2 regions of the Cupriavidus sp. HE11 genome follow, and region 1 is predicted to be linked to the other one. Evidence: riboswitches for the same ligand, from Rfam matches in the RefSeq annotation. Region 1 holds a riboswitch; the other holds the start of a gene.
What was found. A riboswitch is a leader RNA that binds a small molecule or an ion and turns the genes downstream of it on or off. The one in region 1 is predicted to bind glycine.
Positions count from the first base shown of each region.

Region 1 (7,910 bases):
CCTGGCGCGCCTCGGGCCGGGCGCCGTCGATGTCGGCAAAGATCAGCACCTGGCGCTGGCCGTTCATCTCCAGCACGCCGTTCTTGCGCTCGGCATCGACCTTGAGCGATCCCCATTCGCCGTGCAGGGCCAGGATGCGCTCGCCCTTGATGCGCCGGCCATGGATGGCCCGGTAGCGGCGCAGCCACGCCACGCCCAGCGCCGTCAGCACCGCCAGTACAAGGATGACGGCGGCGGCGCCGGCCAGCATGCCGGACGCGGCGGTCACCACCTGGTAGAGCCGGACCAGGCCGTAGACAAAGGCGGCGATGAGTGCAATGCCGAGAAGGATGAAAGGCACGTCCTTGTTCCTGAAAGGTGGCGATCGGGGGTGGACCAGGGCGGGGGTGTTGCGGCGGCACGCCGGTACGCCAGTGTCGGACCCCGGGGGCCTATAATGGTTCGCCCCGCACCGCCGGACGGGGCTCGCCATCCGGTTCGGCCCACCTTCCATGCCATCGTATCCTCTCGTCCTCTGCCTGACCATTGCCGTGGTGTGCAGTGTGGGCATGGCCGTCGCGGCATGGCCGCGCCGCGATGATCCCACCGTCCGCGCCTTCCTGGTACTGGCGGCGGGCGTGACGATCTGGAGCGGCGGCCGGTTGCTGGAAATCAGCGAGACGGAGCTGTCAGGCCGCATCTTCTGGGCCAAGCTCCAGTATGCGGGCATCGTGGCCGTGCCGATCGGCTGGCTGGTGGCGATGGTTCACCTGAGCCGGCCGCGCTTTGTCGTGCCGTGGTCGATGCTCTGGGTGCCGGTGTTCTTTGCCTTGCTGACGCTGGCGCTGGTGTTCACCAACGAGCGCCATCACCTGATCTGGACCTCCATCGAACTGATGCCGCCGGGTGTCTCGCCGGGCGCGGTGTTTCGTCATGGCGTTGGCTATACCGCCGTGGCGGCCTGGACCTACGCGATGCTGGGGCTCAGCATGTATTTCCTGGCGACCGCCGAGGTGCCGAACGCGGCGCTGTCGGTGCGCGGCCGCAACGTGCTGATGGCCGGACTGTTGCTGCCGCTGGTCACGCACATCGCCTACCTGTACCGCTGGACCGGCCCGCTGGGCGGCGACCTGACGCCGGCCACGTTTTCCCTGATGACCCTGCTGGTGTGGTTCTGCGCGCTGCGCACGCACCTGGACGATACCGGCCACTACGCGCGGCTGCGCGTGTTCGACGCGATCCGCGAAGGCTGCGTGATCCTGGGCGCCGACGGACGCATCGTCGAGTTCAATCCCGCTGCCGCGCGGCTGGTGTCCGACCTGCGCCGCGGCCAGATACCGCCCCCCGCGTGGCACCACGCGCTGAGCGATCCCGACGAGGCGGCGCCTTTCATTCCAGACGGGCTGGGATACGAACTGACGGTGGAGCCCGTGTGCCGGATGGACGGCAAGCAGATCGGCCTGCTGGTGTTCATGCGCGACATCAGCCGCTACCAGTCGCGCGAGCAGGCGCTGGCGACGCAGCTTGGCGAAACGGCAGAGCAACTCTCGCGCGTGCAGGCCGACCTCGATATCGACGCGCTGACCGGCATCCCGAACCGGCGCTACTTCCAGCGCGAATCGCTGGCCGCCGTGGCGCGGGCCCACGAGCGCGGCAAGGAAATCGGCCTGCTGATCCTGGACGTCGACCTGTTCAAGCAATACAACGACCTGTACGGCCACCCGTGCGGCGACGATTGCCTGCGGCAGGTGGCCGCGGCGCTGACCGGCGTGCTGCACGGCGCGCAGTTCTGTGCCCGACTGGGCGGCGAGGAATTCGCGGTGGTGCTGCCCGATTCGTCGACCGACGAAACGCGTGCCACCGCCCGCAGCATGGTGGCGGCGGTGCGGGAACTGGGCATCCCGCACAACGGCACCCCCGTGCAGCCATACGTGACGATCAGCGTGGGCGCGGTGTGCGCGGTCCCCGAGGCGGCACGGCTGGAGCCGCTGCTGCATCGCGCCGACAGCGCCATGTATCGCGCCAAGCGGGCAGGGCGCAACCGCTATGTGCTGGACGGCAGCCTGTACCTTGGGGTGCAGAACAGCTGATTTTTACGATGACGTGAAAAAGGGCTTGCAAATTGCCAGAGCTTATGTAGAATTCGCGTCTCGCTTCAACGCAGCAATGCAGCGAAACGAAGCCCAGATGGCGGAATTGGTAGACGCACTAGGTTCAGGTCCTAGCGGTGGCAACACTGTGGAGGTTCGAGTCCTCTTCTGGGCACCAATTCAAAGACCCCGCTCAATGAGCGGGGTCTTTTCATTTGTGCGCCCAGAAAGGGAAGTCCGTGGGGACTCCCGTGGGGACTCGAAAAGACTGCGCCTGCAAGCGCAATCCGGGGTCGCGCATGGGTGACCGAGTCGCTTCTGGGCACAAATTCGAAAGCCCCGCTCGAACGAGCGGGGCTTTTTCATTTCCGGAATCAGAACGTCCCCCAGACCGACGCCGCCCGGGATCCTGCCCCTGGTGGTCTCCCCTCTCCCGCATGGCGGGAGAGGGGCGGGGGAGAGGGCGGGCGTATCAGGCTGCTACGCCGCCCACGCCCTGGCCCACCGCAACGCGCCCGTCTTGTGTCGCCGCGTGCCGCACCACATCCCCCACCATCTCCGCCGTCACGGCCGACAGCGTCCAGCCCAGGTGCCCGTGCCCGGTGTTGTAGAACACGTTGGCGGCATGGCCCCGGCCGACGCGCGGCATCATGTTCGGCATCATCGGGCGCAGGCCTGCCCAGGGCACCACGCTGCGCGTGCTGACGCCGGGGAAGCACGCATGCACCCAGTCGACCAGCGGACGGATGCGGTCGGCGCGGATGTCGCGGTTGATGCCGTTGAACTCGGCCGTGCCGGCTACGCGGAAGCGGTCGGCGCCCAGCCGGCTGGTCACGAGTTTGGTCTCGTCGTCGAGCAGGCTCACCGTCGGCGCGCTGGCCTGGCTTTCGGCGTCGTTCAGGTTCACCGTGATCGAGTAGCCCTTGACCGGATAGATGTTGACGCGATCGCCAAGCTGCTGCGCGAACGCCCGGCTTGCCACGCCCGCGCACACCACCACGCCGTCGAACTCGCGCGATGCGGGCAGGTTGTCTTCGGCCGACACCACCGTCGCGCGCCGGCCCGTGGTGGCAATCGAGCGTACGTCCTGGTTGTACAGCGTCTGCACGCCCAGGCGGCGGATCGCGGCGGCCAGGCCGCCGGTGAACTTGTGGATGTCGCCCGTGGCGTCGCTTTCGGTGTAGTAGCCGCCATAGAAGTTGCCGGCCAGCGTGGGCTCGATGTCGCGCATTTCCGCCGGCGTCACCGCGTGGCGCTCCAGACCGCCTTCGGCAAGCAGCTTCGAGACCCGCCCGGCATGCTCGAAGCCCGCCTTGTTGCGATAAATATGCAGGATGCCGCGCCGCTTCAGGTCGAAGTCGATGCCTTCCGCGTCGGCCCAGGCAAACAGGTGCTGGCGTGCGGCGATTGCCAGCCGCGCGGTCTCCACCGTGTTGGCGCGGTAATGCGGGATCGAGGCCATGAATTCCGCGAACCAGCTCAGCTTGTGCCAGGTGGGGCGCGGATTCACCAGCAGCGGCGCATCGGCGCGCAGCATCCATTTGATGCCCTTGGCCAGCGTGGACCAGTGCGTCCAGACTTCGGCATTCGACGCGGACAGCTGGCCGCCGTTGGCGAACGACGTTTCCATGGCCGCATAGCGATGGCGCTCGAACAGCGTGACGGAGAGTCCGCGTTTTGCCAGCGCGTACGCGGTCGTGACGCCGGTAATCCCGCCGCCGATCACTGCAATGGATTTCATGTGGAAGGTCTTCCAGGACGTCATGGGGTGGCAGTCCACGGCGCACCATGCGCTTCTCGCGGACGCCCCCTCTGTCCTTGACCTGAGAGATTCGCGAGCAGGGCTCGCTTGCTCCTTCGGTACCGCCGGCCGACGTACAGGCCGGGGGTTCTTCAGAGTTCAATGGCGATACCGGTCCTTTTGCCTGAGAGTTTCCGGGGCGGTTGCTCCTTCGGCGCCGCGCTGCCTGGCGGCAGCAACGGGCTCTCCCGATATCGCGGGATACAACGGTGGCAACTATGCCACAGAATTTAAAGATTCGGCTATTGGGTTTTTCCGGGTCAGCACGCGGGGACCAGGAAGCGCTGCGCCAGCCGTACCCACGCCGCGGCGCCCAGCGGCAGCACCTGGTCGTTGAAGTCGTAGCCGGGGTTGTGGACCATGCAGCCACCGAATTCGCCTTCGCCGTTGCCCAGGATCAGGTAGCAGCCGGGCACCGCATCGAGCATCCAGGCGAAGTCCTCGCTGCCGTTCAGGCCCTTGGGCGCCTGCGTGACCACCTGCTCGGTGCCCACCAGTTCCTGGCAGACCTCGGCGGCCAGGGCAGTGGGACCGGCCGCGTTGACCATCGGTGGCGTCAGCTGGCGGTAGTCGATCTGCGCCGTCACACCGTGGGCCTGCGCGGTCAGGCTGACGATCTCGTAGATGCGTGCTTCCACCAGTGCGCGCGTCTCGGGCCGTGCCGCGCGCACATTGAGGCCGATCTTGACCTCCTCCGGAATCACGTTGTGCGTGGCGCCGGCGTGGATGAAGCCGACCGACACCACCGCCGTGTCGTCGGGCGCCACGTTGCGCGCCACCACTGTTTGCAGGGCGGTGATGATGGCCGCCGACGCGGCAATGGGATCCTTCGAACGATGGGGCATCGCGCCGTGGCCGCCCACACCGCGAATCGTCACGTCGGCCACATCGGACGACAGGCTCACGGGGCCCTCCAGTACACGGAACGATCCGGCGGGCACGCCGGGCATGTTGTGCAGCGCGAACACTGCATCGCATGGAAAGCGCTCGAACAGGCCATCGTTGATCATCGCGCGCGCGCCGCACAGGTTTTCTTCGTCGGGCTGGAAGATCAGGTTCAGCGTGCCGTCGAAGCTGCGCGAATCGGCAAGCGCCTTGGCGGCGGCCAGCAGGATGGCGGTGTGCCCGTCGTGCCCGCACGCATGCATGCGGCCCGGGGTCTTGCTGGCGTAGGGCAGGCCGGTGGCCTCGACGATCGGCAGGGCGTCCATGTCGGCCCGGATGCCCAGGCGGCGCGTGCCGTTGCCCACCTTCAGCTGGCCCACCACGCCGCTCTTGCCGATGCCGGTATGCACCGTGTAGCCCCAGCTTTCCAGCAGCGTGGCGACGAGCCGGCTGGTGGCGCCCACCTCGAAGCCCAGTTCGGGCTGCGCGTGGATCTGGCGGCGAATGTTGACGAAGGTCTCGGTGTCGATGGCAGGCAGCAGGTGCGGCAGCAGCTGAAACGGGGTCAGGGTCGGTTCGCGGGTCATGGAGAGGTCTCGGAAAGTGGGGCTCGCGGGAAATCGATGGTGGATCAGTGTTCGCGTTTCTCGGCAATGCGCAGCACGGCAACCAGGGCCAGCACGCCGCACGCCATCATGTAGAAGGCCGGGGCCATCGGATTGCCGGTCTTCGCCAGCAGCCAGGTGACGATGAATTGCGACGAGCCGCCGAACACCGTCACGCCCACGCTGTAGATCACGGCCAGGCCCGTGGCACGCACGCCGGCCGGCAGCATCTCCAGCAGCATCAGGAACAGCGGCGTGGTGCCCAGGTTGATGCTGGCGGTCAGCAGCGCGGACAGGCCCAGCACCAGCGGCACGCTCGGGTAGTGGTTCATCAGCCAGAACGCGGGATAGACGGCAATCAGGCTGAACAGCAGCGACCCCGCCACCAGCGGCTTGCGGCGTTCCAGACGGTCCGCCAGCGTGCCTGCGGCCAGCGACACCACCAGCAGCGTGACACCCGTGACGCAGCCCGACAGGAACGACAGCGACGCCGGCATATGCAGCACGCGGATCATGTACGTCGGCATGAAGAACACCACCAGGTACATCGTGGCAGTACCGGCGGTGCCGGCCAGGATGCCCAGCACCACCTTGCTGGCGTGATGGCGGAACAATTCGCCAACGGGGCTCGGTGCGTGCGCGTCGGCCTCATGCGTTTCATCGAGATTGGCGCGGATATAGAGACCCACCGGTGCGATCAGCAGGCCCATCAGGAAAGGTACGCGCCAGCCCCAGTTTTCCAGCGCGGCAGTGGGCAGCAAGGCGTAGAGCGCGGCGCCCGTGGCGGCGCCGGCCAGCGCGGAAATGCCCTGGCTCCCGATCTGCCAGCTTACGCGCCAGCCGCGGCCCCGCACGTCGCCGCCTTCCATCAGCATCGCGGTGGACGCGCCAATTTCGCCACCAAGCGAGAAACCCTGCAGCAAGCGGCCCGCCAGGATGGTCAGCGATCCGAACACGCCGGCCGTGGCGTAGGTGGGGGCCAGCGCGATGCACAGCGTGCCCAGCACCATCAGGCCGATGGTCAGCGTCATGGCGGCCTTGCGGCCATGACGGTCGGCATAGTTGCCGATCAGCACGCCGCCCAGTGGGCGCATGACAAAGCCGATGCCGAACGTGGCGACGGCCAGCAGCAGCGAACCGTAGGGGCTGTCGGACGGAAAGAACAGCTTGCCGATCAGCAGCGAGAAGAAGCTGTAGACCGTGAAGTCGAACATCTCCAGCGCATTGCCGATGGAGCATGCGGCGATCAGGCGGAACTGGCTTTGCTTCGCCTTGGCCGGGGTGGCGGGGGCAGCGACGGTGGCAGCGGAGAGCGGCGCGCCGGCGGGCAGGGTTGCGTCGTTCATGTGAGGGGCTCCACGAACTGGGTTACGGGAATCGTGGAGCCTGGGGTGGCATCCATCGCGCAAGTCGTACGTCCTTGGCGATGCAGTATTCCGGCAAACACGCCGCCCCAAAAATCATTTATTGTCATCGTGATAACCAAATGGCATCACGGACATCATCACTCGCCGCGCACCATCAGGACTAGTACCTACGCGGCGCATTCAGAAGTGCCATGCACGGCAATTGCGCACGCGCGCACCAAGGCAAGGCATCGGCAACCGGACGATGGGGAGAAACCCTGATGAAGCTGCAACAACTGCGCGTGCTGCTGGCGGTGGCCCAGCACGGCAGCATCCACGAGGCTGCGCGCAGCCTGCATACGTCGCAGCCGGCGCTGTCCAAGGCCATTGCCGAGCTTGAGCGCGAACTGGGCGTCACGCTGATGTCGCGCTCGGTGCGCGGAGTGAGCCTGACGGCCTACGGCCTGGCGCTGGTGCGGCGTGCCACGGTGGTCGAGCAGGAACTGCGGCATGCGCTGGAAGATATCGAATCGATCCGCGGCCATGCCGAGGCGCAGCTTCACATCGGCTTTACCGCCGTGGCGTCCAGCGCCGCGCTGCCCGATGCAATGGCCGCCTACCGCCAGCGCTATCCGAATGTGACGCTGCGCGCGCAGGAGCTGCGCCCGCAACAGATCCTGGAAGGGTTACGTGAAGGACGGCTCGATCTTGGCCTGATCTCGACCAACAGCGGCCCCGGTGGTGGCGGCATGCAATGGGAGCCGCTGTTTTCCGTCGGCATGGGCCTGGCAGTGCGGGCGGGGCATCCGCTGCGCCGGGCACGACGCCTGCGCGCGTTGCTCGATGCCGACTGGCTGACGCTCGATCCGCTGGACGATCCGGGCAGCCCGCTGGCCAGCCTGATGCGCCTGCACCGCCTGGACATGCCCAAGCGCATCGTGCAGAGCGCATCGAACCTGCTGGGGTTGCAGCTGGCGACGAAGACCGACCTGATCAGCGTGTGGTCGAACTACGTGTTCGATGGCACGGGGCCGCTGAAGCTCGATCCCGAGGCGCTGGTGCGATTGCCGATTGCCGACGAGCTGCCGGACTTCCAGCTGTTCCTGGTCTATCGTTCCGAGGACCTGATGACACACGCCTGCGCGCAATTCACGCGCGAGGTGCGGCATGCGGCGAAGCCGCGCCGCTCGCGTTGAGGCGCGCG
Region 1 covers NZ_CP184465.1:1,195,751-1,203,660, reverse strand. The annotation lists gene ACOABP_RS22715 (hypothetical protein) at 1-340, opposite strand, end outside; gene ACOABP_RS22710 (diguanylate cyclase domain-containing protein) at 492-2,069, shown strand; tRNA gene ACOABP_RS22705 (tRNA-Leu) at 2,161-2,247, shown strand; gene ACOABP_RS22700 (D-amino acid dehydrogenase) at 2,542-3,810, opposite strand; glycine riboswitch at 3,973-4,071, opposite strand; gene ACOABP_RS22695 (M20 aminoacylase family protein) at 4,131-5,342, opposite strand; gene ACOABP_RS22690 (MFS transporter) at 5,387-6,706, opposite strand; gene ACOABP_RS22685 (LysR family transcriptional regulator) at 6,988-7,902, shown strand.

Region 2 (7,910 bases), on a different replicon from region 1:
ATGCTCGGCCATCGCCTCGCGCCGATAGAACACGATGTGCTCGCGTTCCACGAACGGTATCGCGTGCTGGCCCAGCAGCGACAGCTGCTTGCTGGCACGCAGCGCCGCCAGCCTGCTGTCGATCGCGTCGGGGTCGACCGTGTCGGGGGATTCGCCCATCAGCCCCAGGATCACGCCCTTGTCGGTGCCGTGCCCTTTGCCGGTGGCGCCGAGCGATCCGTAAAGCTCCACGCGCACACTGGCCACCCGGGGCAGCAGGCCATCGCGCTCCAGGCCATGCGCGAACATCAGGGCCGCCCGCATCGGGCCCACCGTGTGAGAGCTCGACGGGCCAATGCCCACCTTGAACAGATCGAAGACGCTGACTGCCACGGCTGAACTCCAGTGTTGTTACCGGTTCGGGCCCACGAAGCCCGTGGACCGTTGGCCCGCTAGGCCGGCTTGTCCTGATCGGAACGCCCCGGATGACGCCATAGTGCGCCGGGTACGGCGGAAGCGGAAGCGTCGGGGGCGTGCTCTTTCATCTTCACGCTGATGGAGCCGTCCGTTTCGAGAATCGCGAAATGCACGTCTTCCACGCGGGCGCAGCCATTGCGGCGCAAGATCTTGTGCAATTCGTGCGTGCTGATGCGTTCGCGGCGCATGACTTCCTCAAAAACCTCGCCCTGGTGGATCACGATCTGCGGGCGGCCGTCGACAAGCATCTCCACCGGCCGGCTGCGCCACGTCACATACCCAAGCAGCGAGTCGGCCGCGAACAATGTGGCCGCCAGAATCAGACCGGCCAGCACCGAGTTGTCGCCGGCGTTCATCGCGTTCTGCACCGCATTCGAGATGATCAGTAGCAGAACCAGGTCGAACGGCGTGAGCTGCCCGATCTGCCGCCGGCCCGAAATGCGCATCAGCACCAGAATCGCGCCATAGACGATCAGTCCGCGCAGGACGAATTCCCACCAGGGCGCGCTGAGATTCCACATGAATGAGGCCTCCGCTCAAGGGCGGCGCCGGACGCCGACGCCTGCTTTCCCGAGCATAATCCGTCGGCGGCATCCGCGTGTATCGGATGCCGCCTGACAGGCCGGGCACTCACTCGTCGGCGTACTCGCTCATCGGCACGCACGAGCAGAACAGGTTGCGGTCGCCGTACACGTTGTCGGCACGGCCAACCGGCGGCCAGTACTTCTGCGTGCGCAGCGATGCCACCGGGTATGCGGCTTCCTCGCGCGTGTACTTGCGGCTCCACTCGTTACCCACCACCACGGCGGCGGTGTGCGGGGCGTGCTTGAGCGGGTTGTCCTCGCGATCGAAGCTGCCGTCTTCCACGCGCGCGATCTCGCCACGAATGGCGATCATGGCGTCGATGAAGCGGTCGAGCTCGTGCAGCGATTCGCTCTCGGTCGGTTCGATCATCAGCGTGCCCGGTACCGGGAAGCTCATGGTCGGGGCGTGGAAGCCATAGTCCATCAGGCGCTTGGCCACGTCCTCGTTGGAGATGCCCGTGGTCTTCTGCAGCGGACGCAGGTCCAGGATGCATTCGTGTGCCACCAGGCCGTGCTGGCCCGTGTACAGCACCGGGAAGTGCGGCGACAGGCGGCGCGCCACGTAGTTGGCGGTCAGGATCGCGTTCTCGGTGGCGGCGGTCAGCCCGGCCGAGCCCATCATCGCGATATACATCCACGAAATCGGCAGGATGCTGGCCGAGCCGAACGGCGCGGCCGAGATGCCGCCGATGCCGTTGTCGTCGCGACGATAGCCGACGCTGTCCTGGTTCGGCAGGAAGTCGGCCAGATGCGCACCCACTGCTACCGGACCCACGCCCGGGCCGCCACCGCCGTGCGGAATGCAGAACGTCTTGTGCAGGTTCAGGTGCGACACGTCGCCACCGAACTGGCCCGGTGCGGCCACGCCCACCATCGCGTTCATGTTGGCGCCGTCGACATAGACCTGGCCGCCATGCTTGTGCACGATGTCGCAGATCTGCTGCACGCCCTGCTCGAACACGCCATGCGTGGACGGGTACGTGATCATGATCGCGGCCAGGTTCTTGCTGTGCTGCTCGGCCTTCTTCGCCAGGTCGTCCAGGTCGACGTTGCCGTTGTCGTCGCAGGCCACCACCACCACCTTCATGCCGGCCATCTGGGCCGACGCCGGGTTGGTGCCGTGTGCCGACGACGGAATCAGGCAGATGTCACGATGGCTTTCGCCACGGCTGGCGTGGTACGCGTGGATGATCAGCAGGCCCGCGTACTCGCCCTGCGAGCCGGCGTTCGGCTGCAGGCTCACTGCGGCGTAGCCGGTGGCGGCGCACAGCATCGCTTCCAGCTGGTCGATCATTTCGCGATAGCCGACGGTCTGGTCCAGCGGCGCGAACGGGTGGATGTTGCTGAACTCGGGCCACGTCACCGGAATCATCTCGCTGGTGGCGTTGAGCTTCATCGTGCAGGAGCCCAGCGGGATCATCGTGCGGTCCAGCGCCAGGTCCTTGTCGGCCAGCGAACGCAGGTAGCGCAGCATCTCGTGTTCGGCGTGATGCGTGTTGAACACCGGATGCGTCAGGTAGGCGCTCTGGCGCGCCACCTTGGCCGGGAAGCCGTCGCCCACCGACGCCTCGATCTTGTCGAAGTCGGGTACCGGCTTGCCGTGCGCGAAGATTTCCCACAGCGTGACCACGTCGTCGCGCGATGCGGTTTCGTCCAGCGAGATGCCGATGTGCGATGCGCCGGCGTGGCGCAGGTTGATGCCGCGCTGGGTGGCCGTGGCGTGGAACGCCTCGGTGTTGAAGCCGGTTTCCAGCGTCAGCGTGTCGAAGAACGTCTCGTTGACCGGCGCCAGGCCCAGCATCTTCAGGCCGGCGGCCAGCGTGGCGGTCAGGCGGTGCACGCGTTGCGCAATGCGTTTCAGGCCCTGCGGGCCGTGGTAGACCGCGTACATCGACGCCATCACGGCCAGCAGCACCTGCGCGGTGCAGATGTTCGACGTGGCCTTCTCGCGGCGGATATGCTGCTCGCGCGTCTGCAGTGCCAGGCGATAGGCCTTGTTGCCCTGCGCGTCGATCGTGACGCCGACCAGGCGGCCCGGCATCGAACGCTTGAATTCATCCTTGACCGCCATGTAGCCCGCGTGCGGACCACCGAAACCAAGCGGCACGCCAAAGCGCTGCGAATTGCCCACGGCCACGTCGGCGCCCCATTCGCCCGGGGCGGCGATCAGCGTCAGCGCCAGCAGGTCGGCGGCGGCCACCACGCGGCCACCGGCCGCATGCACGGCATCGGCGATGGCGCGGTAGTCGGCCACATCGCCATTCACCCCCGGGTATTGCAGCAGCACGCCAAAGGCATGCGACTGCGCGGCGTCGGCGGCGGGGCCAACCTTCACCTCGATGCCCAGCGGCAGCGCGCGCGTGCGTACCACTTCCAGCGTCTGCGGCAGGACGTCGTCGGCCACGTAGAACGTGTTCGACGCATGCTTGTGCACGCGCTGCAGCAGCGTCATGGCCTCGGCGGCCGCCGTGCCTTCGTCGAGCATCGACGCGTTGGCGATGTCCAGGCCCGTCAGGTCCGTGATCATCTGCTGGAAGTTCAGCATCGCTTCCAGGCGGCCCTGCGAGATTTCCGGCTGGTACGGCGTGTAGGCGGTGTACCAGGCCGGGTTTTCGAAGATGTTGCGCAGCACCACGCCCGGCGTGAGCGTGTTGTAGTAGCCCTGTCCGATGAAGCTCTTCAGCACGCGGTTCTTGGCGGCCAGGCCGCGCAGGCGGGCCAGTGCGGCTTCCTCGGTCAGCGGGGCGGTGAACTCGCCCAGCGACATGCCGTCGCGGCGGCGGATGGCGGCGGGCACCACGGCGTCGATCAGCGCGGCGCGGCTGTCGAAGCCCAGCACCTTGAGCATGTGTTGCTGTTCGGCGCTGTCGGGACCGATATGGCGGGCGGCGAAGGCGTCGCGCGCCTCCAGTTCGGCCAGCGTGGGCCGTGTACCTTGGGCGGCGGCATTCATGGGAAACGGGGCGTTCATGGCAAGGAATCTCGGGGAGCGGGCGGCGGGCAGGTGGTCAGACTGCCCGCCGCGCGTGGCATCAAACAGTCAGCGCCATCAGGCGCCGACGCTGGCCTTGTAGGCGTCGGCGTTCATCAGGCCGTTCACGTCGTCGGCGTTGGCTGGCTTCAGCTTGAACAGCCACGCGTCGAAGGCGTTGGCGTTGACCGATTCCGGCGACGCCGAGGCGGCGTCGTTGACGGCGATCACTTCGCCAGCCACCGGGGCGTAGATGTCGGAAGCCGCCTTGACGGACTCCACCACGGCCAGGGCGTCGCCGGCACCAACCGACTTGCCGACTTCGGGCAGTTCCAGGAAGACGATGTCGCCCAGGGCATCCTGTGCGTGGTCGGTAATGCCGATCGTCAGCGTGCCGTCGGCTTCGACGCGCACCCACTCGTGCGACTCGGTGTACTTCAGGTCAGCGGGGAAGTTCATGAGGTTCTCCGTCAATACAGTTTGTTTCTTGTTTCATTCACCCAGGTCCGCAGCAGGTTGGGCTCGAGCGGACGGGTGGAGGGGCGACCGTTTGATGTGAAGCCGGGCGATGCCTCAGCTCACGAGTGCCTTGCCATTACGCACAAACGGCAGTTTAACCACAGTCGCGGTCAGTTTGCGGTCACGAATCTCGACCTGGACGTCGGTGCCGGGCGCCACGTCCTTCGGCAGGCGGGCAAACGCGATCGACAACTGCAGGCTCGGGCTGAACGTGCCGCTGGTGATTTCACCAGCTCCGGCGGCGGTGATTACCTTCTGGTGCGCACGCAGCACGCCGCCCTTGTCGCGCAGGATCAGGCCCGCGAATGTCTGTTTCTGGCCGCCGGCCACCAGGGCCTGCTTGCCGGTGAAGTCGCGCTCGCTCTGCAGGTCGACCGTCCAGGCCAGGCCGGCGTCGAGCGGCGACGTGTTGATATCCATGTCCTGGCCATACAGGTTCATGCCGGCTTCCAGGCGCAGCGTGTCGCGCGCGCCCAGGCCAGCCGGGCGCACGCCCGCCGCGGACAGCTTTTCCCAGATGCCGGCAACGTTTTCGGCCGGCACCACCAGTTCGAAGCCGTCTTCGCCGGTGTATCCGGTGCGGGCGATCATCAGCTCGCCCATTTCGGGGTCCTGCACCACAAGCGCGTTGAACGGCTTGAGTGCGTCGGCGGGCTGGGTGGAGGGGAAAGCCTGGTAGACCTTGGCGCGCGCATTGGGGCCCTGCACGGCCACGATGGCCAGCTTGCCGGCGCCGGCCGGCGCAACGTCGCCACGGCGCGGCGTGATCGTCACGCCGCTGCCGGTGGCCGCGTTGCGCGACTGGATCCATTCGATGTCGCCGATGGCCGTGCTGGCGTTCACCACAAGGCGGAAATGATTCTCGGCAAAGAAGTAGACGATCAGGTCGTCGATGACGCCGCCCTTGTCATCGAGCATGCAGGAATACAGCGCCTTGCCCGGCGTTTGCAGCTTGTCGACGTTGTTGGCCAGCAGGCCGCGCAGGAAGGCGCGCGTCTGGGCGCCGTGCAGGTCGACCACGCACATGTGCGACACGTCGAACATGCCGGCATCGGCACGCACGGCATTGTGTTCCTCGATCTGCGACCCGTAGTTGACCGGCATGTCCCAGCCGCCAAAGTCGACCATGCGGGCGCCAAGGGCGCGGTGGATAGCGTTGAGGGGCGTGGCCTGGAGCGTCATGGATATCCTCGGGGGCGGTTCGAAAACGAAAAAAGGGTCATCCGCCGCAACGATCGGTGCACCAATGTGCAACCAATCCGCTGCGGCGGATGACCCCTCTGTCCTCGATACCTGAGAGATTACGAAGCGTCGGCGTGCCGCGCGCTTCGTGCGCCCCTTCGGTGGACATGCTCACCCTGCGTCAGGGCAGTGGCGGATGTCGCTCTCCAGAGTGCGGCATGCATCGTGTGCATGTTGCATGCCGATCCGGTCGGTCCATGGTGCCTGAGAGTTTTTGGGTAGTTCCCCTTCGGCGGCGCAGTCGCTGCGCGCTCTCCCGGCCGGATGCGCGAGAATGTACGGGACCGGTCTGCCTTTGTCAAACGCAAGCCTGACGCCGGCCACCGGCCACGCCCCCGGATCTGGAACTTGTTGCCGGCCGGTTATCGGTGGTCCTTCGTCACGACGTTACCGATCACACCGCCCACGGCCGCACCGCCCAGCGTACCCAGCGCACTGCCGTCGGTCAGCACGGCACCGCCCAGCGCACCGGCGCCCGCGCCAATGGCCGTGTTCCGCTGCTTCGGCGTCATGTCCGCGCAGCCGGCAAAGCCCACCAGCGTCACGCCGATCAGGGCAACTTTCGAAAGGGTGCGAAGCGTCTTCATGATTGGCTCCTTTGTTGTCATCGAGCATCGTTTCCGATTTGTGGATCTGTCCCGAACCGGTCGCGCCACGCGCAAGACCCGCGCGGTCCTGCCCGACAAGAGGCAAGCTCCATGCCCCGGGATCCGCCGTTTTACGATTGTTACCAGCCTGAAACGCCTCTTGTCGGACGCCGCCCGACAACCGGTCCAGGCCTGAAGCGCGTGTTAACATCGACGCCTTTGGCGCGCAGCCCCTCAGGTGCGCCTTGAGCCATCCCGCCCGCAACGTTCCCCCTGCCTCATGACTCACGGACTCAATGCCGCGCAATCCGAAGCGGTTCGCTATCTGGACGGCCCCTGCCTTGTGCTGGCGGGCGCCGGCTCGGGCAAGACGCGCGTGATCACGCAGAAAATCGCCCACCTGATCGAGGACAAGGGGTTCGAGCCACGTCACATCGCGGCCGTCACGTTCACGAACAAGGCGGCGAAAGAGATGCAGGAGCGCATCGGCAAGCTGATGGAAGGCAAGACCACGCGCGAAGGGAAGCGCATTCCACTCAAGCAGCTGACGGTTTGTACGTTTCACTCGCTGGGCGTGCAAATCTTGCGCATGGAAGCCGAGCATGTCGGGTTGAAGCCACAGTTCTCGATCATGGATGCGGACGACTGCTTCGGCCTGATCCAGGAGCAGCTCGGCACGACCGACAAGAAGCTGATTCGCAGCGTGCAGGGCACGATTTCGCTGTGGAAGAACGGCATGGTCGATCCCGAGACGGCACTCGCGCAGGCCGCCGATGCCGACGAACACCAGGCCGCGATGGTCTATCGCAACTACGTGGCCACGCTGAATGCCTACCAGGCGGTGGACTTCGACGACCTGATCCGGCTGCCCGCCGAGCTGTTCGCGCGCGACGAGGCCGTGCGCCTGAAGTGGCAGAACCGCCTGCGCTATTTCCTGGTCGACGAATACCAGGACACCAACGCGTGCCAGTACCAGCTGCTGAAGCTGCTGGCGGGTGGCTCGCACCTGCGCGCGCCGGCATTTACGGCGGTGGGCGACGACGACCAGGCCATCTACGGCTGGCGCGGCGCCACGCTGGACAACCTGCGGCTGCTGCAGACCGACTTTCCCGACCTCAAGGTGGTCAAGCTGGAGCAGAACTACCGCTCCACGGTGCGCATCCTCGAAGCGGCCAACGCGGTGATCGCCAACAATCCGAAGCTGTTCGACAAGAAGCTGTGGTCGGAACACGGCATGGGCGATCCGATCGCGATCCACCCGATGAACGACGAGGAGCACGAGGCAGAGTCGGTGGTGTTCCGCCTGTCTGCGCACAAGTTCGAGCGCCGCGCACAATTTCGCGACTACGCCATTCTCTATCGCGGCAACCACCAGGCGCGGCTGTTCGAACAGATCCTGCGCCGCGAGCGCATTCCGTATGTGCTGTCGGGCGGCCAGAGTTTCTTCGACAAGGCCGAGATCAAGGACATCTGCGCCTATCTGCGCCTGATCGCCAACCCCGACGACGACCCCGCGTTCATCCGCGCCATCACCACGCCGCGCCGTGGGGT
Region 2 covers NZ_CP184464.1:1,794,522-1,802,431, reverse strand. The annotation lists gene ACOABP_RS08450 (L-serine ammonia-lyase) at 1-372, opposite strand, end outside; gene ACOABP_RS08445 (DUF421 domain-containing protein) at 432-977, opposite strand; gene gcvP (aminomethyl-transferring glycine dehydrogenase) at 1,087-4,011, opposite strand; gene gcvH (glycine cleavage system protein GcvH) at 4,090-4,470, opposite strand; gene gcvT (glycine cleavage system aminomethyltransferase GcvT) at 4,585-5,712, opposite strand; glycine riboswitch at 5,801-5,932, opposite strand; glycine riboswitch at 5,954-6,041, opposite strand; gene ACOABP_RS08425 (glycine zipper 2TM domain-containing protein) at 6,135-6,359, opposite strand; gene ACOABP_RS08420 (UvrD-helicase domain-containing protein) at 6,640-7,910, shown strand, end outside.
Region 2: linked by a shared signal. The riboswitch ahead of gcvT (glycine cleavage system aminomethyltransferase GcvT) and the one ahead of ACOABP_RS22700 (D-amino acid dehydrogenase) in region 1 are both predicted to bind glycine.